DNA from 4 places in the Desulfosporosinus sp. BICA1-9 genome. Region 1 is predicted to be linked to each of the others. Evidence: riboswitches for the same ligand, from Rfam matches in the RefSeq annotation. Region 1 holds a riboswitch; each other region holds the start of a gene.
The links. Region 1 has a riboswitch for cobalamin ahead of JL57_RS16120 (hypothetical protein). Riboswitches for the same ligand answer to the same signal wherever they lie in the genome.
Positions count from the first base shown of each region.

Region 2: another riboswitch for cobalamin. It lies ahead of JL57_RS26480 (X2-like carbohydrate binding domain-containing protein); the one in region 1 lies ahead of JL57_RS16120 (hypothetical protein).
Region 3: another riboswitch for cobalamin. It lies ahead of JL57_RS32025 (bifunctional cobalt-precorrin-7 (C(5))-methyltransferase/cobalt-precorrin-6B (C(15))-methyltransferase); the one in region 1 lies ahead of JL57_RS16120 (hypothetical protein).
Region 4: another riboswitch for cobalamin. It lies ahead of cobT (nicotinate-nucleotide--dimethylbenzimidazole phosphoribosyltransferase); the one in region 1 lies ahead of JL57_RS16120 (hypothetical protein).

Region 1 is NZ_JUEE01000135.1:14,691-21,996, reverse strand. It holds partial or broken gene JL57_RS16130 (ribonucleoside triphosphate reductase) at 1-1,175, shown strand, start outside; gene JL57_RS16125 (anaerobic ribonucleoside-triphosphate reductase activating protein) at 1,172-1,846, shown strand; cobalamin riboswitch at 2,061-2,250, shown strand; gene JL57_RS16120 (hypothetical protein) at 2,387-2,587, shown strand; cobalamin riboswitch at 2,592-2,777, shown strand; gene JL57_RS34640 (X2-like carbohydrate binding domain-containing protein) at 2,933-7,198, shown strand.
Region 2 is NZ_JUEE01000213.1:23,987-31,292, forward strand. It holds gene JL57_RS26460 (ABC transporter ATP-binding protein) at 1-507, opposite strand, end outside; gene nikC (nickel ABC transporter permease subunit NikC) at 491-1,345, opposite strand; gene nikB (nickel ABC transporter permease) at 1,372-2,301, opposite strand; gene JL57_RS26475 (hypothetical protein) at 2,347-2,595, opposite strand; gene JL57_RS26480 (X2-like carbohydrate binding domain-containing protein) at 2,779-3,042, opposite strand; cobalamin riboswitch at 3,202-3,388, opposite strand; gene JL57_RS26485 (hypothetical protein) at 3,384-3,584, opposite strand; cobalamin riboswitch at 3,719-3,907, opposite strand; gene metH (methionine synthase) at 3,979-7,306, opposite strand, start outside.
Region 3 is NZ_JUEE01000258.1:7,625-14,930, forward strand. It holds gene cobK (precorrin-6A reductase) at 1-171, opposite strand, end outside; gene cobJ (precorrin-3B C(17)-methyltransferase) at 168-857, opposite strand; gene JL57_RS32010 (cobalt-precorrin 5A hydrolase) at 884-2,008, opposite strand; gene cobM (precorrin-4 C(11)-methyltransferase) at 2,005-2,793, opposite strand; gene cobI (precorrin-2 C(20)-methyltransferase) at 2,774-3,511, opposite strand; gene JL57_RS32025 (bifunctional cobalt-precorrin-7 (C(5))-methyltransferase/cobalt-precorrin-6B (C(15))-methyltransferase) at 3,508-4,737, opposite strand; cobalamin riboswitch at 4,839-5,022, opposite strand; gene rocF (arginase) at 5,116-6,018, opposite strand; gene JL57_RS32035 (Crp/Fnr family transcriptional regulator) at 6,087-6,782, opposite strand; gene JL57_RS32040 (ATP-binding protein) at 6,884-7,306, shown strand, end outside.
Region 4 is NZ_JUEE01000126.1:3,088-10,393, reverse strand. It holds gene JL57_RS15025 (hypothetical protein) at 95-574, opposite strand; gene JL57_RS15020 (ParM/StbA family protein) at 571-1,680, opposite strand; cobalamin riboswitch at 1,870-2,047, shown strand; gene cobT (nicotinate-nucleotide--dimethylbenzimidazole phosphoribosyltransferase) at 2,152-3,228, shown strand; gene cobU (bifunctional adenosylcobinamide kinase/adenosylcobinamide-phosphate guanylyltransferase) at 3,307-3,954, shown strand; gene cobS (adenosylcobinamide-GDP ribazoletransferase) at 3,961-4,695, shown strand; gene JL57_RS15000 (putative ABC transporter permease) at 4,891-5,628, shown strand; gene JL57_RS14995 (HD domain-containing protein) at 5,644-6,144, shown strand; gene JL57_RS14990 (diguanylate cyclase) at 6,236-7,306, opposite strand, start outside.

The DNA of each region.
Region 1 (7,306 bases):
AGCTGGATATGTTCAACTTGGCTTTCTGCGAAGTGATGCTGGAAGGAGATTCTAAGGGAAGAGTGTTTACCTTCCCAATTCCAACCCTAAATATTACTAAAGACTTTGATTGGGAGAGTCCTGTAGCGGATGCCTTTATGAGAATTACTTGTAAGTATGGAATTCCTTATTTCGCGAATTATGTAAACTCTGATCTGTCTCCCGAAGATGCAGTATCTATGTGTTGTAGGTTAAGGCTGGATACCGGCGAACTTAGAAAAAGAGGTGGGGGGTTGTTTGGAAGCAATCCTCTCACAGGATCGATTGGTGTATTCACCATTAACCTACCCAGATTAGCCTATCTGTCCCAGACAAAACAGGAATTTATGGAACGTCTGAAACAAATGGCTGAAATCGGGCGCACGGCCTTGGAAATTAAGCGTAAAATTATTGAGCAGCAGTCCGAAAAGGGACTGTATCCCTATTCATGTTATTATTTGAGACATTCTAAGGAGCGGACTGGGCACTATTGGCACAATCATTTCAGTACGATTGGTATTGTCGGCATGAATGAGGCCTTACTCAATTTCATGGGAAAAGGGATTGAAACGGAAGAAGGTCGCGAGTTTTCGGTGCGTGTCATGAACTATTTGAGGGAGCTGCTGGTTAAATTTCAACAGGAGACAGGAAACGTCTACAATTTAGAGGCGACACCTGCAGAAGGAACCTCCTACCGTCTGGCCATGTTGGATACTAAAAGGTATGACTCAATTATTACTGCTGGCGATGAGGTTCCTTATTATTCAAACTCAACCCAACTTCCGGTAGGTTATACGGATGATATTTTTGAGGTTTTAGAGCTACAGGACGAATTGCAGTCTCTTTACACAGGAGGGACGGTCCAGCACCTCTATCTCGGCGAAGCGGTTGAAGATATTGAGGTTTGCAAGCGGCTCATTCAAAAAATATTTAGCAAACACAAAATCCCCTATATCTCGATTACTCCAACCTTCAGTATCTGCGACTCTCACGGATACATCAGCGGGGAACATTTCAGTTGCCCTGAGTGTGGTGCTGAAACCGAAGTGTGGTCCAGAGTGACAGGATACCTTAGACCGGTCAAGAACTATAATCTTGGCAAGAAAGAAGAGTACACTCAGAGAAAAAAATTCATGATGCCAGAGGTGGTAGCGTGAATATTGCAGGATTTGTGAAGACGTCATTTGTGGATTATCCAGGGAAGATAGCGTCTGTGGTTTTTACCCAGGGCTGCAATTTAAGATGTGGTTATTGTCACAACGTCAGCCTACTAGACACTAACGACACTTCAAACGCTATTCTGCCTGAAGAAATTTTCGAATGGCTTTCTAAAAGAAAAGGAATGATCGATGCAGTGGTTGTAAGCGGAGGAGAACCGACGTTGCAAAAGAATCTTCACGTTTTTATCGAAGAATTGAAAGCAATGAGTTTGCTCGTAAAGCTTGACACAAACGGAACAAATCCAGATAGTTTGAGAGCGTTGATTGATGATAAGCTGCTGGATTTTATCGCCATGGACTTAAAGGCTCCGCTCAGCAAATATGAGCATATTACAGGGACAAGCCAGTTGGAGTTATCGTCAATTCGGGAAAGTATGGAAATCATTAAAAATAGTGGACTTGAGCATGAGTTCAGAACAACACTTTGCCCTGAACTTGAAGCAGATGATATACCGAGCATTATTTTAGATTTTGAAATAGCTGCAAACTATGTGGTGCAGAGCTGCAGAAGCACGGATCTGAAAAAAGTATCAAGGAACAAGCAGGATTTGAAGAGATTAACTCATTGGACTGAAAAGAATTTGCCTCTCTCTTTTCGAGGGTTTTGAAGTCGATTAAGAAATGAGGTTCTTTTATTTTTCGAAGGAGGAATTGAGTCAATATTATCACTCACCCACCCCCATCCTTGATATGACTATGTCAGATAGGGGATAGAAATACCCAGTGAATACATCAGTTAGTTTGACAATCAGTGCTAATAATTGTAAATTTATGTACTGAAAGGGTTTACAAGAATTTAGAATTAAGGTTATAATGAAAACAATTCAATATTAGGTAATGAGTGATTTTTTTCTAAGGAAAAGAATTTAAAAGGGAAGTCAGTTAAAATCTGACGCGGTCTCGCCACTGTCATAGGGAGTTGCCTCACAAAGTGTCACTGGATTTTATCTGGGAAGACGTGGGGTAATGATGAACTAAAGCCAGGAAACCTGCTCATTTCAGATCAACACAGGAACCTACGGAAGATAGGGGAGGTGTCGTTTATGTCGGGAAGTCAGCGTATATTATCCGGCTAACCGGAGTCACTATATCCCTTTACAGGTATTCTGTAGAGGCTTTTTTTGTTTCTCTTGAAGGAGGCCTGACGGGTGAGAGACCGAGAGAAGAATAAGGAGATGGAAGAGCACAGGCAAGCGTTGCTTGATGCGCGAGGGGAAATCTTGGGGAGGTATAATTCGGAAAAGGAGCAGAGGATTCAGTGGCTAGTGAAGTTTATTGATATTGAAGATGAACTCGAAGAATTATCCCGACGGCAAAGCCAATGGGTGAACTTATTGACGATTGAGTAAAATCGAATAACATTGGAATTCAGGTATCGGAGTATGAGTGCTTCGGTTAAAAAGGAAGCAGGTGTAATTCCTGCACGGTCCCGCCGCTGTGATGGGGAGATGTTTCGTAAAGGCCACTGGTTTAGTCTGGGAAGGTGCGAAACATTGATGATCCAGAGTCAGAAGACCTGCCTGTATTTTAGACACCAACGACTCTACGAGCGATAGGGGAAGTTGTTAAAGTGCTGGCATCAATCTATGATTATCAGTATTTTTAGCCTCTTGACCAATCGGTTAAGAGGCTTTTTGATGTTCAAAGTGACCAAGGGGATATGTTAGATAGGTATATAGAGGGGAAGAATAGAAATGAAAAGAGAATTTCAAAAATTATATTCATGGCTACTGATAGTTGTAATGACGATTTCCATGTTGGTTATGCAAATGCCTTTGGCTAAACCGGTTTATGCGGCATTAGATCAGAACAGTACTATAATGCCTGTGACAGCTGTTTTTGACAAGAATTCTGCTCATCAAGCCGATGTGCAAATAACGACGACTCTTAATGGTAATAATTTAATCAGTATAACCAATGGTGGAACTCCGCTGACGGTAGGGAACGACTATACAGTAACAACCGGCAGTAGTATTACCATTGGTAAAGGATATTTGGCCCAACAGGCGATAGGAACAACCACTCTGAATTTTATTTTCAGTGCAGGCAATCCTCAGGCTTTGCAGATAACTGTTTCTGACTCTACACCGGCTTTAACAAAAGTGCTTAACTATTATCAAAGCAAAAATTATAGTAATGCCACTACCTGGTGGGATATGGCAGGACTCTGGGGCGCCGGGAATACACAAAAAACCAGTTGGGACACCAGTCAAACCAGTCTTTATGGAAATATTTTGGGAACACTGGCCAAGGGGGGAGATCCGAGCAATACTCTCAACGGACGTAACCTCTTGTCTGAACTAAAGGCGACGCAGAATAGTAGTACAGGTGCTTTCCCCGGTTCCTATGGTCTAACTTCAGGCGACCAAATCTGGGCTATGGTAGCTCTGGATGCTGCTAAAACAGAATATGACCAAGAAAAAGCGGTCTTAAATTTATTGACGTATCAAAATTCGGATGGCGCTTTTTTCTACTCGACTGATTACAACACCAGTGATCCTGACCAAACGGGGATGGCCCTGCTGGCTCTGGCCAATCATCAAACGCTGACTGGTGTTACAGATTCTATTGTTAAAGCCAAGGCTTATCTTAAGGGGATACAAGAGAATACAGGAGGATTTGCTTCCTGGGGAATCGATAATCCTAACAGTGTTGCTACTGTAATTTCGGGTTTAGTAGCTATCGGTGAAGATCCCGTAGCGGATGGCTGGAAAAAGAATGGGAAAACTATGCTGGATGATCTGCTCAGGTTTCAGTTAGACGACGGGTCATTTTACTCTCCCTATAGTCCAGGAGTAACCGATGATATGGCAACGTATCAGTCCTTGATTGCGTTGGGGGATATAAATGCCCATGAATCGGTCTGGCAGAGGCTGCAAGAAAGCAGTCCTCAAGAAACAAGTGACAGTACAATCACGCCAGTGACGGCTGTTTTTGACAAAAAGACTGCGAATCAAGCCGATGTGCCAATAACAATGACTCTTAACGGAAATACTTTAAACAGTATAACCAATGGCGAGACTACGCTGACGGCAGGGAGCGACTATACGGTTGCGAACGACGGCAGTACTGTAACCATTGGTAAAAACTACCTTGCCAACCAGGCGACAGGAACAACAACACTGAATTTCATTTTCAGTGCCGGCAATTCTCAGGCTTTGCAGATCACGATTTCTGATACTACTTCGTCTTCTACGCAGCAGCCTGCCCAAAGTAATATTACTTTAGAGGTTGTCGGAAAGAACGGACAAACTATTCTCTCATCAGCTACTATGTCATTAGTAAGTGGGGATACGGCTTATTCCGTTCTGATAAGGGAGCTAGGTCAGGGTCAGGTGACGGTTACCGGATCAGGTTCTTCCTTTTATGTCAGCGGGATCAATGGGCTAAATGCAGGGGATGATGGTGCTACAAGCGGTTGGATGTATTCAATAAATGGTGTTTATCCAAGTGTAGGTGCTGCTTCAATTTCTTTAAAAAATGGTGATGTAGTGGCATGGCGCTATACAACCAATCTGGGCAAAGACGTAGGTGACAGCAGTACAGGAACTACAACCGTTACTAGCCCTGCCACCCCGGCTGCTTCAACCGGCTCAACCGGCCTAAGTAACCAAGAAGTATTAGCAGGATTGAATAATGCCACGGCACAGCAGAAGTCCGATGCTAGACTGCTAGACACCACTCCCTCTGTCAGTCCGACGGCTACTGAACAGGTGGCACTGAAGACCGTGGACGGAGTTCAACTAATCATACCTACGGGAGCACTAAGTAATCAGAGTGCGCCGGTTAACTTCACAGTTGAAATCGGCAACGTGATGACTCCACCTAAGGCCGATACAGGTGCCATAGTAATCGATCCTCTTAAGTACCAGCGCCAGTTTGGCATTAAAAACCCTTCAGGAACGGTTCAGGAAGAGCCTATTCAGTTTAATGCTCCCGTTAACATTAGTTTCCCTATCGCGTTAGGAGATCTTCCCAGCGGGATCACGAGCCAACAACTGGCCATCTATTGGTGGGATACGGTCAAAACTGATTGGGTTAAATTGGGTGGCGTTTATAACCCGGTCACCAAGACCCTGTCCGTGCCGACGTATCACTTCTCCACGTTTGCAGTAATGGCAGATGGCTCTAGTGTTCCTAAGCGTTTAGCCGGTCTTGACCGGTTCCATACAGCCAACACGGTAGCAACACAGGGCTGGAAAGCCGGAGCAGACAATGTGGTATTGGTTAACGCCTACGCATTTTTCGATGCCCTAGCTGCGGTTCCCCTAGCCTTTAAGCTCAACGCTCCCATCCTGTTAACGGAGAAAGAAACGCTTACCCCGTCGACACTGGAAGAAATACAGAAGCTAGCACCGAAAAAAATTACCTTAATAGGAGGTACAGCCGTCATTTCCCAGGCTATTCAAGCTGAGCTGGAAAAAGTCTACGGAGCGGACAATGTGCTGCGCTACGGTGGGCCGGACAGTTATAGCACGGCTGCTGTTATTGCCACTGCCTTGGGTACGACAGGGAAGGCGATCATTGCCAACGGTGGTGAAAATAGCTATGCCGATGCTCTCGCTGTATCCAGTTATGCTGCCTACAAGGGAATTCCTATTCTTTTCACAGAAAGAACGGTTCTCCCAGCAGCCACAGTTCAGGCTCTGACTGCGCAAAAAGTCACCTCCACAATTGTGGTGGGCGGCAGTTACGTCATACCGGAAGAAATCACTCAGAGTTTACCGGGAGTGGTACGCTACGCTGGAAGCGACCATTATTCGACAGCAACCGCCATCGCTCAGGGGTTAAGTCTTAATACGAACCGGGTGTATGTAGTGACAGGTCTAAATTTTGCTGATGCCTTAACCGCTGGGAATTTGGCTGCGCATTCTTTTTCCCCGGTTATTATGGTGGATACTACCATACCGGAAGCCGCTTCAAGTTTCCTAACCGTCCACAAAGACACAATCTCCGACCTGGTCATTGTTGGAGGAGAAGGGATTATCAGCACGGATCAAGAAAACCAGCTGCGAACGATCGTTACGAACCCAGTCCAGTCCCAGGTAGGCGTTTCAACACGCCAGCAGGTGAATGAAACAATCAAAAGTTTGGCAGGCTGGGAAAAGGCCTATATCCAAGCCGCCTTCACTCAAAAGGCTTCGGGTGAAATCCTTGATCCCACGGTCTATAATTGGCCCACTGTCGGACTGGGGCGTCTGGAACGCTACGACGGCTTGTCTTATTATCTGGCAGAAAACGAGAAGTACCTTGCCCAAGATTGGAACTCCGTCACACGGAAAGTGACTAACTTGGCCAGAATAAGCTTGGCTGTAGGAGCTGCCAAAGGAGATCCTCGCAATTTCGGTGGTAAGGACTTGATTGCTGAGATAGCTAACTATTCTGATGTTGAAGCACAGGGCATCAATGGACCGATTTTTGCCCTGATTGCCCTGAACAGCAGTGATTACGATTTACCGTCGACGGCTCTATGGACGCCGGAAAAATTGCTAAAAATCATTTTAAACAAGCAGCTAACGGATGGCGGATTTTCCCTGGACGGAGCCGGGGATAGTGATCCAGATATTACGGCGATGGCTCTTCAGGCCTTAGCCCCTTACTACACAGACAGCCATCCGGAAGTGCAGGCGGTTGTGAAGAAGGCGATAGCTTGTTTAGCCGCGCAGCAGGACTCAGAGGGAGGATTCAAATCCGGGGGCATCGACAGCAGTGAAAGCGTTAGTCAAACAATTATTGCATTGTCGTCTTTAGGGATTGATATTGATACCAACTCGTTGTTTATTAAAAATAACAAGACCCTCTTGAGTGCCTTGCTTCGATTTAGCTCTACGGACGGTGGTTTTAAACATCTTTTAATGGGGAAATCGGATAACACTGCGTCCCAGCAAGCATTGCTTGCCTTAGCATCTTATGTAAGATTTAAGGATGGAAAGAATTCCTTATATGATTTTCGCCCCTAGTAGAGCCTGACTGTTCAGACCTCTTCTGTTAATGCAGGAGACTGAACCATGCTCATGCTCACTCTATTGCGAGGGGCTTTGTCTGAGAGATAATTTTGTTCAGTAGAG
Region 2 (7,306 bases), on a different contig from region 1:
AAAAGGATATTTATTCATTATCCCCTCGGGATCGGGCAAGTGCATACGTCTAAGCAGTTCCACAGACTGTGCCCTTGCTTCACGTCTGGTTATGTTGCGGTGCGCGCGTATTGTTTCTGAGACAAGATCACCGATTGAGAAAAGGGGATCCAACGAGTTTACGGGATCTTGAAAAACAACGCCCACCTGAACACCGCAATAGCTGTGCCGTTGTTTTGCGGATAACCCGCGGACGTCCTGTCCACTTACCAATATCTCACCATCGATAATGCTTCCCTTGCACTCCAGCAAGCCCATAATGGACATGGCCGTAACGGATTTACCGCAACCGCTTTCTCCCACCAGCGCTGTAATTCTGCCACGGCGCACCTCAAAACTAATTCCATTCACCGCCTGAATGACATTCCCAGGCAGCCTAAATTCCACCTTAAGGTTCTTTACGCTTAGGACGACATCTTGTTGCCTACTATTTAAAAGCATTTTCTCAGCTTCATCTCTCCAGCGCATCTTTCAGTCCCTCTCCCAATAGATTGAACGCCATAACCGTCACCATAATTGCCGCACCCGGATAAATCATCAGTTGTGGCTGCGTTTGAATATATTGCCTGCTGTCGCTGAGCATGACGCCCCACTCCGGTGCCGGTGGCTGTGCCCCAAGCCCAATGAACGAGAATCCCGCTATGGCAAGAATAATCGTACCAACCTCCAGCGTTGCCAATACGATAATTGGCGATAGTGCGTTTCTTAAAACATGATGAAACACAATGCGCCGCTTTGAACATCCTGCCGCTTGCGCCGCCAGCACAAAATCCTGTTCCTTGATTTGCAAAACAATGCCGCGAATTAGTCTTGCATACCCGCTCCACCAGACACACGCCATGGCAATAATGAGGTTTTTGACGCTCGCACCGAGTATTCCCGTTACCGCCAATGCGAGAATCGAACTGGGAAAGGCCATGCAAATGTCGGTAAACCGCATAATGGCCGTATCAATTATCCCTCCTGCGTATCCAGCCAATAATCCCAGGGGGATGCTGATGAGCAACATCATGCCCAGCACAATCACAGCATACAGCAACGATGATCGCGTTCCCCAAATAATCCTTGATGCGATGCAGCGGCCAAGATTGTCCGTTCCCAGCCAGTTGGTTTTGCTCGGCGATTGCAACTTGTTTTTCATGTGTATCTCAACCGGATCGGTCGGAGCAATGAAGGGGGCGAGAAGAGCAATCGTACAGATCATTGCCACCAGACAGATTCCCACAATCGCCCTTTTGTCATGCAACAGCTTTTTTAAAAAACGAGGCGGCATTCTTTGCATAGAGCAACAGAATTCCTTCTTCACGGCATCACTCTCCTTTCGACATATAGTCAATTCAATTTAATACGCGGATCAATATACACATAAAGAATGTCGACTAGCAAATTAATGCCCACTATTACGACCGCCATCATCAGCACATATCCCTGAATCGCCGGTAAATCCTTATATCCAATGGAATCGAGCGCATATTTACCTAATCCCTGCCATGAAAATATGGATTCCACAATGAATGATCCTCCCAGCAGCCCCCCAAATGCCATACCCATCTGTGTGATGATGGGCAGTATGGCATTTTTCAGCGCATGCTTGCCGATGACGTAGCGCTCAAGCAAGCCTTTCGCCCGAAGTGCTTTGATATATTCCTTTCCCAGAACATCGAGCATACTGGTTCGAAGCAGGCGGATATACGGTCCTACATGGCCCAATGCCAGCGTAACTGCCGGCAGTATGATTGTATTCGAAGAACTGTTGCCCACTACCGGTATCCATTTGAGACGAGCGCCAAATATATACAGAAGCAGCAACCCCAGCCAAAAAGATGGCATCGATACGCTTAAAAACGAAAAATTCCTTCCCAGTCGATCCAACCAAGATTCGGGATACATCGCAGACAAGATGCCCAGCGGCAACGCGATTAGCAATAGCAGTGCCATGGCACAAAGGGCAAGTTTCAGCGTAGCGGGAAACCGCACTATAAGTTCATCAAGAATCGGCCGTTTGGATTTATACGAAGTTCCAAGATCCCCTTTGAGCACGCTTTTGAGCCAATTTCCATATTGTACGGTGAGCGGTTGATCCAGCCCCAGTTCCGTCCGAATAATTTTTACTGCTTCTTCTGTCTGCTGTCCCCCGTTGTCTCGCGCAATGATCGAAGCCGCATCTCCTGCCGAAAGATGGGTCAGCGTAAATGTAATAATAGAAATTGCGAGTAGAATCAGAATAAGACTGAACGCTCGTTTTATAATAAATCTCAGCAAGGTACAATGCTCCCTCCCATACTTACGCTGCAGATAAATCGCAGCTCATATCTTTTTCTGCTCAAACTGTGAAGAAACCAGTTCCCTGTAGAAGCCTTCCTGCGTAATCAGTTGTTCGTGTCTGCCAATTTGCATGATTTTTCCGTGATCCATCCCAACCAGCCTATCGGCCACCATGATGGTAGACAGTCGGTGAGCCAGCACCAGTATATATGAACCGCTGATGAGCACATCTATGTCACGGTATTTTCCGGCATACCCGCTTTCTATACTCTTATAAAACAGTTGATGCATTGTGAGGATATCTCTTTCCTTGATGGCTCATTATCACTCAACCCTTTTGCTTTGGCTGCTTTCATATAATTAAGGTTCATTATTTCAATAACATTTGTTCGAAGTAATCTAGTATATGTAGCTACATAACCAAGGCTTAAGTAAACGCCAGTAAAAGAATATTTTGAATTTTATTTCCCGCTACTACAAGTCGCTCCCTGCCGTCAGCGTAGTCTCTCCATTGGCTATACTGTTTAAGATGTCGTTTCCGTAAACAGCCATTGTTACAGATATATCGGCCTGCTTAGACGGGTTCTTGTCAAAAACAGCCGTTACAGGCGCTATAGTACTGTTCGAATCTGTTGCCGCATAAGCCGGTTTAGCCAAAGGAATTTGCATAACCAGTATGGAAAGCATCATTACAGCTATCAACAGCCCTAAATAAAACTTTCGAAATTTTCTTTTCATTTCTATTCTTCCCCTTCTCCATACCTCTAACTAAAATATCCCCTCGGTTACTTTGAACATTAAAAAGCCTCTCAACCGATTGGTCAAAAGGCTAAAAATACTGATAATCATATATTGATGCCAGCACTTTTAACACCTCCCCCTATCGCTCGTAGAGTAGTTGGTGTATAAAATACAGGCAGGTCTTCTGACTCTGGATCATCAATGTTTCGCACCTTCCCAGACTAAACCAGTGACCTTAACGAAACATCTCCCCATCACAGCGGCGGGACCGTGCAGGAATTGCACCTGCTTCCTTTTTAAACCGAAGCACACATGCTCCGATACCTGAATTTTCTATATTAGTTCAATTTTACTTTTATAGCCCATTGGTTTTGCCGACGGGATAATTCTTCGAGTTCGTCTTCAATATCTATAAACTTCACTAGCCACTGAATCCTCTGCTCCTTTTCCGAATTATACTTCCCCAAGATTTCTCCTCGCGCATCAAGCAACGCTTGCCTGTGCTTTTCCATCTCCTGATTTTGCTCTCGATGTCTCACCAGTCAGGCCTCCTTCAAGAAAAACAAAAAAACCTCTACAGAATACCTGTAAAGGGATATAGTGACTCCGCTAGCCGGATAAAATACGCTGACTTCCCGACATAAACGACACCTCCCCTATCTTCCGTAGGCTCCTGTGTTGATCCGTAATGAGCAGGTTTCCTGGCTTTAGTTCATCATAGCCCCACGTCTTCCCAGATAAAATCCAGTGACATTTTGTGAGGCAACTCCCTATTACAGTGGCGAGACCGCGTCAGATTTTACTGACTTCCCTTTTAAATTCTTTCCCTTAGAAAAGAATCACTCATTACCTAATATTGAATTGTTTTCATTATAACCTTAACTTTAAATTTTTGTAAGCCCTGTCAGCTCAAAAAATCACACCAAGCATTTTTTATTTATACGCCAAGATTGTAATTAACATCTTCTCAATCTCTTTAAGCTCTTTATTGTTTCGCTTTGCGTAATCATCCACTTGAACCTTATCACTTCTGTGGATATCAAAATATTTTGCATCTTGAGAGCTGAAGTACAGACCGCACACACTAGCAACAGGATCCATCATATAATGTTCTGTTAAAGTTATACCCGTATTACTTTCTCCCTCTAAAAGCTGAAAAAGTTTTGTTTTTTCAGCATGATCCCTAAGACAAGGGTATCCAAAGGCAGGTCTTATTCCCCTAAATGACCCTTTTAATAAAGATTTAAGCTCTAGATTTTCATCTGGAGCGTATCCCCAATAATCCTTTCTTACCTGAAGATGTAATAACCCCGCGAAGGCTTCTGCTAACCTATCAGCAAGAAGTTTTACCATAATTGCTCCGTAGTCATTGCCTTGTTCTTTAAGGTTCTCGGCATATTCCTTAGCACCAACGCCTGCCGTTACAATAAATCCGCCTAAATAATCAGTTTTTCCACTATCCTTAGGGACTATATAATCCGCAAGGCATCTATAGACATTATCCTTGGAAATCGTTTGTTGCCTTAACATATTGAAGGTTGTAACACTTCCATTATGGTACATTTCAAGGTCATCTCCTAAAGAGTTAGCAGGAAAAATACCCAAAACAGCATTTGCTGTAAGTATGTCTTCCCTCTCTAGTAAATCTAACATTTCATTGGCATCATCAAAAAGCTTTTTAGCTTCTTCACTATATTTAGGATCTTCCATAATTTTGGGATACACCATGCCCATACCCCAAGCTACAAAGAAATAAGACCAATCAATATAGTTTCTAATCTCGCTGATGGGGAAATTTTTCAAATGTTTAGTTCCAATTAAGTTTGGAACGCTTATACTTTCCTTATTCCAATCTATTTTAAATTTCTTTTCTCTAGCTTCTTCCAGTGGCACAAGCTTTCTTTCAATTTTCCCGTAGCTTTCTCTTAGATTTTGGTATTCCTCCTCAATTTGGGCTAAATACCTATCTCTTTCATTCTTATCGACCAGCTTTTTAGCAGCTTCTACGGCTTTTGAAGCGTCAACGCTATACACGACTCCCTTTGAATATTTAGGTGCAATCTTTAAGGATGTGTGAGTCTTAGAAGTTGTTGCTCCACCAATCATCAGGGGAATATTAAACCCTTGCCGTTCCATTTCCTCCGCCACATTAGACATCTCATCTAATGAGGGAGTAATAAGTCCACTCAGGGCTATGATATCTGCATTTTCTTTTTTTGCTGTTTGGAGGATTACTTCGCAAGATGCCATTACTCCAAGATCAATAACTTCAAAATTATTGCAAGACAGAATGACTGAAACGATGTTTTTGCCTATATCATGGACATCACCCTTAACCGTTGCAACGACCACTTTTCCTGCACTGCTACTTTCACTACTCTTCTTCTCTGCCTCAATGTATGGTAATAAAAAGCCTACAGCCTTTTTCATAACTCTTGCGCTTTTTACAACCTGCGGGAGAAACATTTTGCCTTCTCCAAATAATTCTCCAACCACCTTCATTCCATCCATCAGCGGTCCTTCAATAACCTTTTCTGCTCTGTCATATTGTCTTCTGACTTCTTCAACGTCTTCTTCTATGAATTCCGCTATGCCTTTTACTAAAGCATGTATTAATCGTTCCTTGCAATCTTTCTCTCTCCAGGCAAGTTTATTCTCAACTTGATCCCCACCAGACGCTTTGTATTTTTCCGCAAACTCTAAAAGTTTTTCGGCAGAATCCGGTGTTTTATTCAAGATCACATCTTCAACCTTTTCCAGGAGCTCCTTATCTATTTCATCATAAATTTGAATCATACTTGGGTTTACAATAGCCATATCAATTCCTGCAGCAATAGCGTGATACAAAAACGCAGAGTGCATAGCTTCCCTTATGGCATTGTTTCCTCTAAAGGAGAAGGATAAATTACTTACCCCACCACTTACCTTGGCATAAGGAAGATTTTCCTTGATCCATTTTACGGTGTTAATAAAATCGACCGCGTAATTGTTGTGCTCTTCAATCCCTGTGGCAATTGCTAAAATATTAGGGTCAAAAATAATATCAGTTGGTGGAAACTTCACCTTATTCACTAATAAATCATAAGCTCTTTTGCAAACTGCAATTCTCTTCTCAAAAGTATCTGCCTGGCCTTGTTCATCAAAAGCCATTACCACAACGCCCGCACCATATCTTTTAATTAACGTCGCTTGCCGAATAAACTCCTCTTCCCCTTCTTTTAGGCTTATAGAATTTACAACTGCTTTACCTTGAATTGCCTTTAAGCCTACTTCTAAAACCTCAAATTTTGATGAATCAATCATCACTGGAACTCTGGAAATATCTGGCTCGCTAGCGAGAAGCTTAAGAAATATATCCATTTCACTTAAGGCATCAAGTAGCCCATCATCAAAGTTTATATCTATAATTTGTGCTCCGTTTTCCACCTGTTCCTTGGCCACAAATAATGCTTCTTCATATTTTTTCTCTCTAATTAGTCTTGCAAACTTAGCTGATCCAGAAACATTCGTTCTTTCCCCAATATTGACAAAATTATTTTCTTTCTTTATGACAATGGCTTCAAGACCACAGTAAACAGTCTCTTTCTCGATCAGAGGAATTTTTCTTGGTTTGATACCCTTAACCGCTTCACTGATCGCTTTAATATGCGCCGGTGTTGAACCGCAACATGCCCCGACAATATTTAAATGACCTTCCTCTGCTAATTCCTTTACCAAAGCCGCAGTTTCTTCCGGACGTTCCTCATACTCCCCTAGGGAGTTTGGCAGACCTGCATTTGGATGGAAGGTTACATACCGATCTTGTGTTTTGGAAAGATCTTTAATGAAAGGAATTAAATCCTTAGCGCCAAAGGAACAGTTTAATCCTATGCCAAGAATTTCATCACCCTTCATAGTGTGTGCAAAAGCTTCAAGCGTTTGACCGGATAAGATACGACCACTTTTATCCGCAATAGTACCTGAGATAATTATAGGCAGTGTTATACCTTTTTCCTCAAAGACATTTTCAGCTGCAAATATAGCTGCCCTAGCATTTAAGGCATCAAATATTGTTTCAATAAATATAATATCTACTCCACCATCTACAAGCCCCTGTACCTGCTCCCCATAAGCAAGTACGAGTTCCTCAAAGCTAATATTTCTTATTCCTGGGTTTTCAACATCTGGTGAAAGGGATGCTGTTCTATTGGTAGGCCCAACTGAACCTGCTACAAAACGCGGTTTACTTGGATCAACGTTAGTAAAAAGATCTGCCTCTTCT
Region 3 (7,306 bases), on a different contig from region 1:
AGTGAGGATTTCTGCATCCATCGCTCCCGAGCGAGCTGGCAGCCCTTGTTCTTGTGCCAAATCTGCGCCATAGGCGGTCAGAGTGGAGACCAAAACATCATGTCCCCTCTGCATCAGGGCATCCGCTAGCTCTCGCCCATCCTCTGTTCCTGCTAGGACCAAAAGCCTCACAGTTTGTATCCTCGAGGAGTCACCATATAGGGGCCAACGATTCGGGTTTGAGAGTTACCTATAATCACCGTCGTGAGCATGTCGATGGGGTGCTTGGTGAATTCCCCCAAGGTGGTAATCAGCACGCTCGATTCATCCCCACGTAAAGCCTCACGAACCAGTCCTACAGGAGTCTCAGGATGACGATAGCGGAGGATAATCTCCCGTACGGTCTCTATGTGTTGTGGACGACCGTTACTTTTCGGGTTATAAAGGGCAAAGATAAAATCACCTTCGGCGGCTAAGCGCACTCGTTTCTCGATGACTTCCCAAGGCGTTAAAAGATCACTTAAACTAACCACTGCAAAATCATGCATTAAGGGAGCACCTAACATGGAAGCTGCTGCAGAGGCTGCCGTCACTCCAGGAATGATTTCCAGGGGTAGATCGAGGAGGTCTTCTTGTTCCAGACACTCGATAATAATCCCAGCCATGCCGTAAACTCCGGCATCCCCACTGCTTACGACGGCGACTCGGTGTCCTTCTGCCGCCAAACGAATGGCTTCTCGACAGCGATCAATTTCTTGACGCATCCCAGTTGCAACAATTTGTTGATGGGTTATAAACGGCCGAATCAGGTCGATATAGGTTTTATAGCCCACGATAAATTCAACCTCATTTAATACCGACTGAACCCGTGTTGTCATATGGTCTTGGTCCCCCGGCCCGAGGCCTACGACAAAAAGTTTTCTATGCTGATCGCCACTGTGACCCCCTGCCCCTTGGTCTTGGGCAGAACCAGCCGTCCCCTTTTGGCTCCCAGTAAACTCGCTGCTTCGCATACACCGTCCACTCCTATCTTTTCCCTTACAAAGTTTGATCGACTTAACTGTTCTTGAAGATTAACCGCTTGTAGTTCATCTGCTCGGTAGGTTTGAAACGGAACTCTGAGGTATTTAGCCGCTTCAATCAGACCCACTTCGTCAGATTTCAGATCAACGCTATAAATTCCTGAGATGGCCTTCAGGGAGGCTCCGAGCTGTTCTACTGACGTCCTGATTCTCTCTAAAATAACTTCGCTAGAAACCCCGCGACGGCACCCCACCCCAACACTTAAAATGGGTGGGACTAAATACAGGCAATCCACCTTAAGGCTTGAATGTGGAAAAGCATCGATTATAACATTTGCTTGATCTTTTTCCTTTTCGGACAAGAAATGATAATGGGGATCACTTACCCAGGTATGGTGCTCAGATTTCAAAGGATAACTTGCCCAGACATTGAGACGATTTTGTTCTAAGAGCAAGCGGTTGACCGCTGGCAAATGATCGATAGGTTCTACTTTCCAGCCATACCTGCGAGCGTATTCGTCAGGCGCCACCATTCCCCTTACATCCGTAGCTGTCGTAATAACGGGCAATGCTCCAAGTTGTGCAGAGATCTGATGGGCCCAAGCGTTTGCGCCACCTAAATGGCCAGAAAGCAGAGGAATCACGAATTTCCCTGCTTCGTCTAAGACAAGCACAGCAGGATCTCGATCTTTTCCTTCTATTAAAGAGGCAATTTGACGTACAACAATTCCTGTCGCCATGACAAAGATCAACACCGAATACTCTTGCCACAGTCTCGGGACAATATCCCTCAAACGAGTAAAGATCTGCAGTTGCAGCTCATGTTTTTGTGCTTCACCCTGATTCTTAGTTTGACCGAGCACTTTCTCATGAATATAGACTTTTTGAAGGACGGTATTCGGAAGCCCTTCTCCAATACGTTGGATCGTGTCCAACCCTCGGTCCGTTAAAGACACAAGCGCAATTTTCGTTTTTACATCCACGTCTTGGCCTACATTTATGTTCACTTTTCTGTCCCTTGCCTATATTCGTGCGTAAAGGTCGGGTCATAGAGTTTGGAACGGGCGTACCCCTTGGCCGGATCTAAGAAGTCCCCGACAAGAATTTGAGCCTGTTTACGAATTCCTGCATCTTTAACTTTTTCCACGATGGTTTCTAAGGTTCCCAGCAGAACCTCTTCATCCGGCCAACTTGCTTTTGCGACCACAGCAATAGGGGTGGAGGCCGGATAACCACCCTCCAATAAGGCTTGGACGACGGATCCCATATCCTGAACACTTAAGAAAATCGCCATACTGGCTTGATGTTGCGCTAATTTGGCAAGTGCTTCACGTTCTGGAACGGGAGTGCGTCCGGCTAAGCGGGTGAGTATCAAGGTCTGGCTAATTTCCGGCAGTGTAAATTCCCGTTTAACTGCTGCGGCTGCTGCAAACACCGAACTGACCCCCGGAATAACAGAATACGGTATTTCCTGTTTATCTAAATGTTCAAATTGTTCCTTTATAGCTCCATACATACTGGGATCTCCTGTATGGAGTCGGACGATGGTTTCTCCGCTTTGGGTTCCCTTGAACATTAGAGCGACCACTTCTTCCAGTGTAAGGTGGGCGCTATCATGAAACGGGGTACCGGGACGACAAATGCCAAGTAATTCCGGGTTAACTAAAGACCCGGCATAAATCACGCGATCCGCTCTTTCCAGCGCCCGAGAGCCTTTGATCGTGATCAGCTCAGGATCCCCTGGACCAGCACCGACGAAGATAACTTTACCCTTAGTTCTTTTCTGGCTCACTGTTTCCCCTCCCCAATAAGTCTTTTTTCACGAGTAACAAACTAAGATAATCGATTTTGTCGGCAGTGAAATCCTCTGGTTTAGGTTCCCAGCGGATTTTCTCTCCGGATTGTCCAAGGCGAGTTAACAAGACCGCTTTTCTCTCGCGCTCTTTCAGAAGCGTTAAAATCTCAGGAAGCCTGCGGGAGACTTTCATTAAGACTAAATTGGGGAAATTAAGAAATTCTCCAACATCTTCGGTACTTGGCAAGATTAGAAGAGGCTCATCCCCAGTAGCAAGAGGCAAGTTAATCTTGGCTGCCGCCGCGGACATAGCCGTAATGCCTGGCACTGTGATAACACATTCCTGTGGTAATTCCTCCTGAAGGATGTTAAGTAGGTAGCTGTAAGTACTATAAAGGGAAGGATCTCCCAGCGTGATAAAGGCAACGGATTTACCCTGTTTCAGTTCAACTAGGAGGGTTTGTGCTCCATCTTGCCAAGCCTTTGTTAAAACCTGCTGATCCGAAGTCATAGGCATTTCGAGTTCGACAAGTCGGACATTAGTTGGACAATGAATTTTGGCAATATCCCAGGCCACACTTTCTCGATCGAGCTTGGATTTGGGGATAGCTACCAAATCCACTGATTGTAGGACATCAACGGCTTGCAAAGTCAAGAGCCGAGGATCACCGGGACCGACCCCGACTCCATAGAATTTTCCCCAGGTTGTATTCATGATGCTTCCCCTTTTCGTGCTGAAATTATAAAGATTGGATTCAAAGCTTGGGCCATATGCAGAGTTTGTACTGCTTTCCATCGGACTGCTTGAATAGAGACGGTATCGATATCCTGATAGTTAAAGTCTGTAAGCAGTTTCAATCCTTGAGCCACTGTTTCGATGGTCACTGCTGTGATCACGATTCTTCCCCCTTCAACAAGGGGAACCGTATTTAAGATTTCTGATAAACGTCCATTACTGCCACCAATAATACAGACATCGACTGGGGGAAGTTCCCCGAAAACATCTGGCGCAGCACCAGGAATCAGACGAAGATTTGAAACTCCAAACTTGAGTTGATTAGCAAGAATAAGTGCTTGAGCCTCTGAATTATGCTCAATTGCGTATACTACACCTTCAGAAGCGAGGCCGGCTGCTTCGATACTAATACTCCCCGTACCCGCTCCAATATCCACGACCTGATCATATTTCGAAATTTGGGCTTTGGCGAGTACTTGAACCCGAATTTCCGCCTTGGTCATGGGAACCTTTCCGCGCAGAAACTCTTCGTCTGGAATTCCAAGCCTGCAACCTACACCCTGTTTAGGGGAGTGCTGAGAATCTTGAATAGTATTTGGATAGAGGATAACGATAGCATTCTTTAACATGGTTTTTTCCTGAGCCAAATGCTCTGCGTCCATTGTTGACCAAAATTCCTCTGGATAAGCAAGGGCATTACCGACTGAAATAAGAGGGTTATTGCCACGCTCCATATAGAGTTGCGCGATTTTCTGAGGCGTATTTTCTCCACCGGTTAGAACCGCTGTGGGACGAGTAATTACCTGAGGAAGTACAGACAATTCTCGACCATGAACACTTGCAAAGATGGCCTCTTGCCAAGGAAGCCCGGCTCTTGCAAAAGCGAATTGAAGAGAACTGATCCCAGGATAGACGTCGATTATTTCCTCCGGAAACTCCTTCTTAAGTCTAGGTAAAAAACTGAAAAACCCTGGGTCGCCTGAGACGAGAACTCCAACAACGTTCTCTTCTAGAAGTGCGCTTCTGATCACTTCTATACTGCTAGCTAGGTCACCGGATAGGGAGTACTGGCGCCCTGTGAAATCAGGAAAGAGTTTTAGAGCCCTAGACCCTCCGATTAGAATTTCGCAGTTCTTTACAAGTTCAGTAATTGCAGGGGGCAACCATTCCGGCCTTCCAGGGCCGATACCGATTACTTGTAACATGAAAAACCTTCTTCCCTTGTGTTGTGGGTAATAAAAAAACGAGCCTGAGCGGCTCGTATGGTTTACCCTAAATAAACACACACATCTCCTATCGCTCGTAGGTTTGTGATGCTACTTAAGGCAGGTTTCCTGGCTTCAGATCATCATTCTCATCTCTGTCCCAGCATTTGAGCGTAGGATTTCGAAGAGAACTCCTTGTTTACAGTGGCGGGACCGCGTCGGACTTTCACCGACTTCCCCTTTTAGATCCTTTATTACAAAGGAACCTTAAGCATAACGCTATTAAATTTATGAATAGTCCAATCGACTGATAATGAGATATTCTATAAGTATATACTAAATTCCTCTTTTTCAAAATACCTTCTTAAAAAATAGTGTTCACCCAAGTATTCTTTTTCCGATCATTGAACAAATAAGCGAGACAGCTAATTTGCCTGTTTGATTCATATGATCAAGAATAGGATTTAATTCAACGACTTCTAAAGAACGCAATTTCTTACTATTAGAGATCATTTCCGCTGCTAGATGAGCTTCTCTAAATGTAAGACCTCCGTTTACAGGAGTTCCTACCCCAGGAGCTTCATTAGGATTCATGACATCCAAGTCAAAACTAACATGAAAGCCTTCAGTATCTGCGGCTACGATTTCTAAAGCTCTAACCATAACCTCTTTCATCCCATACTCGTCAATATCAGACATTGTAAATACTGTAATACCCGATTCTTTGATTAATATAGCTTCCTCATTATCAATATCCCTTGCGCCTATTAAGACAACTTTTTTCGGGTTTACGTAGTTAACATCCTTAGGTTTAAATCCCGTCATTTCCAATGCCCCAAAACCTGCTGATGCAGCTAAGGACATTCCATGCAAGTTACCTGACAACGTAGTTTCTCTGGTATTGAAATCCCCATGGGCATCTATCCAAAGCACACCAATATTCTCTAATACACTCTGAGTGCCCAGAATACTCCCAACTGCAATACTATGATCGCCACCGAGAATTATCGGCAAATTCCCTTCTAAAAGACTCTTCCTGACTAAGGAAGCTAAGCTTTTGTTAACATAGCCTATTTCTTCTTCGTTCTTGAAACTCTCATCTACAAAATCATCATAGCTTTCAGGAATAGGCACATCAATGTTGCCGATATCCTTATAACCTATGTTAAGGTTAGTTATGGCTTTTTTCAAGCCGCCGTATCTTATGGCACTTGGGCCCATATCAACGCCTCTTCTATTTGCTCCCAAATCAATTGGAACACCTATCACATCAACATTCACAATTGTATCTCCTTCATATTGTTTAATGCATTACAATATATTTTGATACAAATGAGATTTATTATCCACTATAAATCACTCATATACTTTAAGGCTTCTAAATCTAAAATTTCGAATTCAGTCAAATGAAAATCAATAACTCCTTCATCCTTCATTTTACGCATTTCTCTGGACATGGATGGACGAGACACATTTAGAAAATCCGAGAGTTCATTTCGATTTAAGGGCAGAATTATGTTTTTGTCGCCTGTCTTTTTATATTGCTCCAATAAATATGTGCAGATTTTCCCGCGCATACTTTTGATCGTCAGATATTCAACCTTCTTGTTCAACATCATGGCTCTTTCGGAAATTATCTTTAAAAAGTTCTGGATCAGAATTCTGTGCCATGAACACATCTTGTCACACTCGCCAACAATTTTTCCTCTCGGTAGGAAAAGAACCTCACAAGCTTCATGGGCCTGAACAGTTGCTGGCCAGATCATTTGGCTGGAAAAGGCGACTAACTCACCAAAAATATCCCCTTGCTTTAAAAGTGTCATAACAATCCTGTTTCCTGCGGCATTTTCTTTACTGACCGTCGCTGTACCCTTGAGAACTATTCCAACGCTTTCATAGGGATCTCCGCCCGTCACAATATAATCACTTCTTTTATAGCTGCAAACTTTAGGCTTCAAACAATTTAACATAGCTAAAATGGCATCTCTTTCAATTCCTTGAAAAAGGCTTACTTGCGAAACTTTATCCAAGTATTTTTCAAACATCACACACCCCTACTCATTTTTGTATCCTCAGATACCGATTTAATTCTTTCATTGTAATATAATGAACCTGTAAAAACAATCATTCGAAAGGGGTTATGACAATGTTAAGAAATATTATAAAAATAGATGAAGAAAAGTGTAACGGTTGCGGCCTTTGTGTCACTGCTTGTCATGAAGGTGCTTTACAACTGATTGACGGTAAAGCCCGGCTTGTTTCTGAAAGCTATTGTGACGGTCTTGGTGACTGTCTACCTGAGTGCCCGACTGGAGCTATCGTGCTTGAAGAGAGAGAAACTGTCGTCTATGACGAAGAAGCTGTCAAAAAGCATATGGAGAAAAACAAGCCACAGCTTGTAGCCTCCCTTCCCTGTGGTTGCCCCGGTACCCAAGCAAAAGTGCTGGACAAAAGACAACTTGAAGACATACCAGTTCATTCTGCTGAAAACTCACACTCCCGACTTGGACAGTGGCCCTGCCAGTTGAAATTAATACCAGTAACTGCACCTTACCTCAATAACGCACAT
Region 4 (7,306 bases), on a different contig from region 1:
TAAGAGTTCCTTTTGGGACGTGCGGCTTCGGCGAAACCCTCCACTGGAGGCTTTCGTTACCGAAGACTCGATGTTCAACTTTAGTTGAACGAGTTCACTGGCCCTTTTCACTTGGCATACCTTGCAAAACCTTTAGAACTGCCTCGTCCTCTTCTGTGCCGATAATATGCTTCATCATATACTCAAAACCTGCCGGTCGAATTGGTTTCTCCTCTCTTAAGGATTCCAAATCAAATTCACCGATCTGCTCAGTGTCTTGGTCAGGTACCTTGACCTCAAATAAAGCCTCTAATGAAAACGTTTCCGTTCTTTCAAGCTCATCGTCCGGCGAATCCGCCTGAATTTCCTGATCATTCACCTTAGAAGTTTCCTCATCTTCGGGTAAATTGCTTGCAGAGTTTTGATTTTCCTTCACTAATAGCTCTTCTACGCAGTTTCCTAATAGTACTTGTCTCAAAATCGCTTTAATAAAGGAACTTCGCTCCTCTGGTTCAATCTGCTGTATAGCTAACCAGAGGTCCGTCTCAGCTTCATCAAAAAACAGCGGAATAAAGGCAGGCTGAGCATTAATCATACTGGTGGGTTCGATTTCTTCGTTATATTATTCACCAGTGTCGTAGCCATAATCCGAAATCCTGTGGCATTACCAAATTGTGGATCGTCAATCAGAAGCTTATTTTCTAATTGGATATGCTCATAGACCATTTCTCCGACCTTTCCAGCAACTAAGACGGTATGCAGTTTACCAAGCATAGGTTTTAAGGCCTTTTTCACTTCCCGGGAGATATCAGTTCCTAACTGAGCAAGCATGTTCTTCATGATCGGATTAAGATTAATCGAGCCGTTATTCCAAGGATACAATCCCCCGTTCACTCGGAAAATTTTATCTAATTCCTTATCATCCGTCTCAATTGGGTTTTCGTGATTTGCGGTCAATTCCTTCAGTTTATCGGCCACTCCAATATACGCCCACTTTAAGCCCTTTTCAATACTAAAAGAATTGGGTGGATCAAGCATTACGCCATCATAAAAAGTGGCAATATCTGTCGTGCGAAAACCTGGATCGATGACCACCACATACCCGCTAAATAGCTTGGCGCTCGTCGGCATCCCATATTCATTAAGCGTTTCCTTAATAAAGACTCCATAACTTTGGGGAAGCACTCGAGAACGCAAGATGTTCAGTTGCCGTGTCAACCCTTTCATGGGACCTGAATGAAAGGTTACCGAAAAAGACCCCTTTAATTCAGCTTCATACTTGTCCTTTAAACTAGCATAATACTTAACGGGCACGCCAGTTCCAAGATAAACATTCGCTTTAGGAGTTTTTTGGGCTAGGGCTAAAGCCACTACCAGTAACGCTGTTGCTTCTTCATCCGAAGATTTGTCTTCATCCCAGCAATAATGAGCTTCGTTTGGATTCAAGCTTTCCGCCAAACTTCCCATGAAGTAATGCCGTTCCACACCCGTCGAATTATTCTTAACCATGACATCCAAGGTAGAAATCTGAGTTTCTAAGTCAGATCCTTTACTAATCAGGGAATTACCTAAGGTTGAGAAAATCCGCTCATTCCCTTTACAAATTACAGCTGGAAATAATACTTTTGCATCTCCAGTATCCAGTTTAATCGCTCCAAATCCCGGATCTGCTCCAGCCACGAGAATATCACTATCTAACACACGTGTTCCTCCTCGATTACAATCAATTATGGACAAACTAATAACACACAACAACTTCTACTGCTATATCTATTATTATATACGAAGCTAACACGCTTGTAAAAATGGGTTATTAATATTCTTCTAAATATTAAAATAGTAACCAACTCTAGACTTGAGATTAGAAAAGGGTTGTGGTATGCTAAAAGAAAAAATTGCTCGATTTTAGGTGCCCTTTGGGGAGAATAGGGAAGTTCGGTTCAAAACCGACGCGGACCCACCACTGTATTCGATGAGCTTTGTAGACCACTGGCACTTTGCTGGGAAGGTAACAAATTAAAGCGATGATTCGATAGCCAGGAGACCTGCCTAAAATGTTTAAGTCTTTCCACATCGTGGAAAGCGGCGGTGATGACGGTAAAGTCCCGACCACAGATTTATTTGTGGTCGGGATTTTCTATTTTTCAACAACTATATTAAGGAGGAGTTTTAATGAACAATTTGTCAGAAGCACAACTCTATGCCCAACTCGAAGCTCTAACTGCGAACATCTCAGAACTTGACGAGGATTCTATGGCTAAGGTCCAAGCACGCTTGGATATCCTGACCAAACCACAAGGCAGCCTTGGTCAATTAGAACAGATAGCCAAGCAACTTGGAGGTATCCAACGAACCTCTAATCCTCAAATCAATAAGAAAGCAGTCCTCTTGATGGCTGGAGATCATGGCATCGCAGCTGAAGGAGTCAGTGCCTTTCCCCAAGAAGTTACCCCTCAAATGGTGTATAATATCATAAATGGTGGCGCAGCCATCAATGTACTGGCTCGCCAAGCTAATGCCGAGGTTTTTTGTACAGATGTCGGTGTTGCCTTCCCCTTAGAAGGAAACCTTATTCACAAACGGGTTGCTAATGGAACCCAGAACATGGCCAAGGGCCCAGCAATGACCCGTCACGAAGCACTTCAAGCTCTACTGGTCGGTGCTGAAGTTGCCGCGGAAAAGATCCGCGCAGGATATAACCTCTTTGCTACAGGTGACCTGGGAATTGGCAATACTACCCCTAGCTCCGCAATCGTTGCCCTCTTTACCAATTCCCCCCTTGAGGATGTTGTTGGACGAGGAACTGGGATTGATGATGCCGGCTTAATTAAGAAACGCCAAGCCATTCAAACGGCCTTTGACGTCAATCAACCTAATGCAGACGACGCTTTAGATGTTCTAAGCAAAGTTGGCGGCTTAGAAATTGCTGCGATTGCTGGTTCAATCCTTCAAGCGGCAGCTAGCCGTGTTCCGATTGTCATTGACGGGTTTATCTCAACGGCTGGAGCACTTGTTGCCGCGAAAATCGCCCCGAAATGCACAGCCTTCATGATTCCCTCCCACGGTTCAGTCGAACCTGGTCACCGTAAGGCCTTAGCAAGCCTAGGCCTTGATCCACTAATTAACCTAAATATGAGACTGGGAGAAGGAACGGGAGCGGTCCTAACCTTTCACTTAGTCGAAGCTGCACTTCATATTCTTAAGGAAATGGCAACTTTCGGAGATGCTGGAGTCAGCGAAGCGAATTAGACACAAGGATATCTTGCATAGATAAACAGAGCCTAGTCTAGCTTAATCTAGCACTATAACAGAGGAGCGGTGAATGTTATGTCTCAATTTACACTGATTACAGGCGGTGCACGGAGCGGAAAGAGTAGTTTTGCAGAACTTCTGGCCGCTTCGGCAAAGCTTCCGGTCACATACATTGCCACCGCCCAAATCTGGGACGAAGAAATGGCCCACCGCGTTAAAAAACATCAAAACCAACGCCCGGCCACTTGGCAGCTCATTGAGGAACCGCTGAACATTCGAGAGACTCTTTGTCAACTCAAAGACGATGACGGAGTCATTCTACTTGATTGTGTCACACTCTGGCTTACTAATCTTCTCTTAGCCGAACAAACTAGACAAGCTGAACGAGTTACCCTTTCTGGTCATGAAGAAGATAACTTCGTACTAGACTCAACCAAACGAGATAAGATGTTCCCCGACATCGAACCAACAATCCTAGCTACTGTTCAAGAGGTTGCCTTACTTGCCCAAGAGATCAAACCTCAAGTCCTCTTTGTCACCAACGAAGTCGGCCAGGGCATTGTCCCTGAGAATCCTTTGGCTCGGGCATACCGTGATTTAGCTGGACGCAGCAATCAAATACTTGCCCGCTGTGCAGATCATGTCTATCTGGTCGTGGCAGGTTACCCCTTGGAACTTAAACACTCTGGCGGGCAGCTCCTTGCTTCCCTGCACAAGGAGTGATCTGAGATGCGCGGATTCCTCATAGCCTTTACCTTTTTTACTCGAATTCCTTTACCGATCCCTAAGAATGTTTCTTCAGAAGAATTCCTGCGCAGTTATAAATATTATCCCTTCGTAGGACTAGTCTTAGGTCTTATCCTCTGGCTGCTGGCGAAAGTCTTGTTGCCCTATTATCCTCCTTTAGTCCTCGGGGCTCTCATCTTGGTTGCAGAGTTAGTGCTCACCGGAGGAATCCATCTTGACGGATTCATGGATAGTATGGATGGTTTATTATCCGCTCGTAGCCCGGAAAAAATCTTAGATATCATGAAAGACAGTCGAGTTGGAGCCCATGCCTCAATGGCTCTCGTGGGCTTGTTGCTCTTGAAATTCACCTTCCTGGCCAACCTGACCGTTCCGATGTTACCGATCCTCATCGTCATGCCGATGCTCTCTCGCTGGGTCTTTCAGATTGGGATGATCGGATTTCCCTATGCCCGCTCCCAGGGGCTAGGCAAAGGGTTTCACGAAGCAACCCAGTGGATTCCATTCCTACTCAGCGGAGTGGTGGTCTGCGGAATTTCCTATTACCTGCTCGGCTTTGCTGGGCCGATCGCCTTTGGAGTTAGCGCCTTAGTCATATTTTTAATGGCTTCTAGAATTTCCTCCTTACTAGGAGGGCTGACAGGTGATCTCTACGGGGCTTTTATCGAACTTTCGGAAGTTATCTGTTTAGTTATCGCTTTTCCTTTTATAAAGTAGGCAGAGTGAGCTTCAATATATTTTAAAGCGGAAGGGTAATGAACTATCAATACCCTTCCGTTTTAAATATAGTTTTAAATATAGTTTTAAATATAGTTTTAATATTAGTCCATAAATGTACAATAAGGAATTTTTAGAGTACACTAGAGATAATAGGCACTGCTAATTTTTTAGTATCGCTAGAGAGGGAGAACCATGACAGACTTTATCCTCTTATTTTCATTTTATGCATTTGCCGGCTGGGTAATGGAAACAATCTACCGTACAATAACACAAGGTCGGGTTGTCAATCCCGGATTTTTAGTTGGCCCGTTCCTCCCGATCTATGGCTTCTTTACCACTTTGGTGATCTGGTCCTCTGGACTGTTATCTCAACTCGCTTGGGAATGGCAGTTTCTTAGTTTTGTGTTTTTGAGCACCTTGCTGGAATATGTCGCAGGATGGTTTTTCGAGCGCTTCTTTCGCCTGCAGCTTTGGGATTATCATACAACCCCGTTTAATCTTCATGGGCGCATCGCTCTCCAGTTCTCCCTTCTTTGGGGGATTTTAGGGCTGGCATTTCATCTCGTCATACACCCAGCCGTTCAAATTCAAATGTTGCGCATTACACCAACTGGCCGTTCTATCTTAGCTATTATCTTGACAGCCTATGTTATTTGGGATATTATCCGATCCATCCTCTTACTACGTCGTCTTGAACACTTTGTCTCGATGTTTCAGGAGCAATATGAACGTCTGGAACTCACGCTATTTCACTCAGCTTGCTCTCCGTATCAAAGATTTCTTCATGCTTATCCGAAAATGCGCCATACTTTAAGCGAAAAGATGGCTTTGCTATATGCTAAGCAGGAAGCTCTCGAACACTTTTTAAGCCTTCAACGGCAGAAATTCTCCAACCCAAGTAGAGAAAACGACCCCCACTCACTTGACTAGGAAGGTGAACCAATTTTGGATTTATCAGAGCACGTCGAGGACATTCTGAACCACGAAGAGTATCAACAATTGGCACGTTTTACCCATCATCGTCCTTTTACTACCTTAGAGCACTCTCTTCGTGTTGCGCAGATAGCCTATAACTGGTCACTACGCCTTGAAAGCAAGCTCAAATTGGACACACATGCTATTACTCGCGGCGCCCTACTCCATGACTTTTTCCTGTACGACTGGCATGAGCCAAGACCAGACCGATCCCGGTGGCATGGTTTTCGCCACCCTCGCATTGCCTGCCAGAACGCGGAACGATGCTTTCAGCTCAGTGAGAAGGAAAAAGACATTATTTTGAGTCATATGTGGCCACTTACCCCGCGCTTACCTAAAACCCGAGAGGCTTTTCTGGTCATGGTTGCCGATAAGATGGCCTCGATCCAGGAATTTCGCTTAAAGTTCAAACGTGATCTTCCGCCTTCTGAACGATACACGTCTCTTCGCCTTATTAAACACAAGTCATAAATAAATCGAACGTTATACTATTAACTTTAGCCTGTTCATCCCAAAGAAAAGAGCCTTTCACCGCTAAATTCGGAGTGAAAAGCTCTTTTCTTTAAGTTTTAGATACTTTTTTATCATCAGTTATTTTTTTAAATGCATTTTCTGTCACAATATGCCCCTTACCATTTTGCTTGCCAAGATAAAGCCGATGATCTGAAAGCTTATAAAGAGATTCATAGTCCGTAGATTCTGTAGGAAATTCTGCAACTCCTATGCTTATACCCAAACCATAGCTTTCTAAATCCAAGTTACTCTTTAAGCGCTGCATGATATTCATTGCATCTTGGCTTAACTTAAGATCCGTTAAAATGACCGCAAACTCATCTCCACCTGTGCGAGCGACAATATCTTCTTGTCGAACGGACTTCTGGAGATTATGTGCTACATGGCTTAAGGCCATATCACCCATGGGGTGACCTTTTGTATCATTTAAATTCTTAAATCCGTCTAAATCAAGAAGCAGAAAAAGGAACGTTGAACCACGTCTGAGTGTTCCCGCCATTTCTCCTAGGATCCTTTGCTCAAACCCTTGGCGATTCATGATTCCAGTTAGGCGGTCCGTCGTCGCCAGACGCTCAAGTTCCTTTCTTTGCCGAATAGCCTCTAATGCCATGCTTAACATCCGTACAAATGCGTACAGGATCTCTTGGGTATGTGCAATGTCTCGTGTCCTAGAATCAAATAGCCAAAGTTCCCCAACGACTCCACGATAGGTTTTAATAGGCTGAATAAGGATTATTTCCACAGGATATGGAATCTTATTATGTTCGTCTTCTTCAAGTATTCGCAGGGTAGGTGCCTCATTCGGTATGTATCCAAGCGGAAAATGGGTTCTTTTATCTTTTTGGATCCATTCTTGCCAAACATCCTCAGACTGTTTAAGTCGGCCAAAGGGAGAATGTATTTTCCATTCCCCATCGGTTTCCATATGAAAGAACCCTGCCTCTAAATAAAGAATCTCCATGGCCATTTCTCCGGCTTCAGCAAGTAACTGCTCTTCAGACACGGCCTTGACCAAAATTTCAGTTCCCCTGAGCAGCAATGATAAGGCTTGTTCCCGATCAACAGCGGCCATACGCAATTGTTGTTCATAAACACTGGAGGATAGTAGCGGCATCAACTG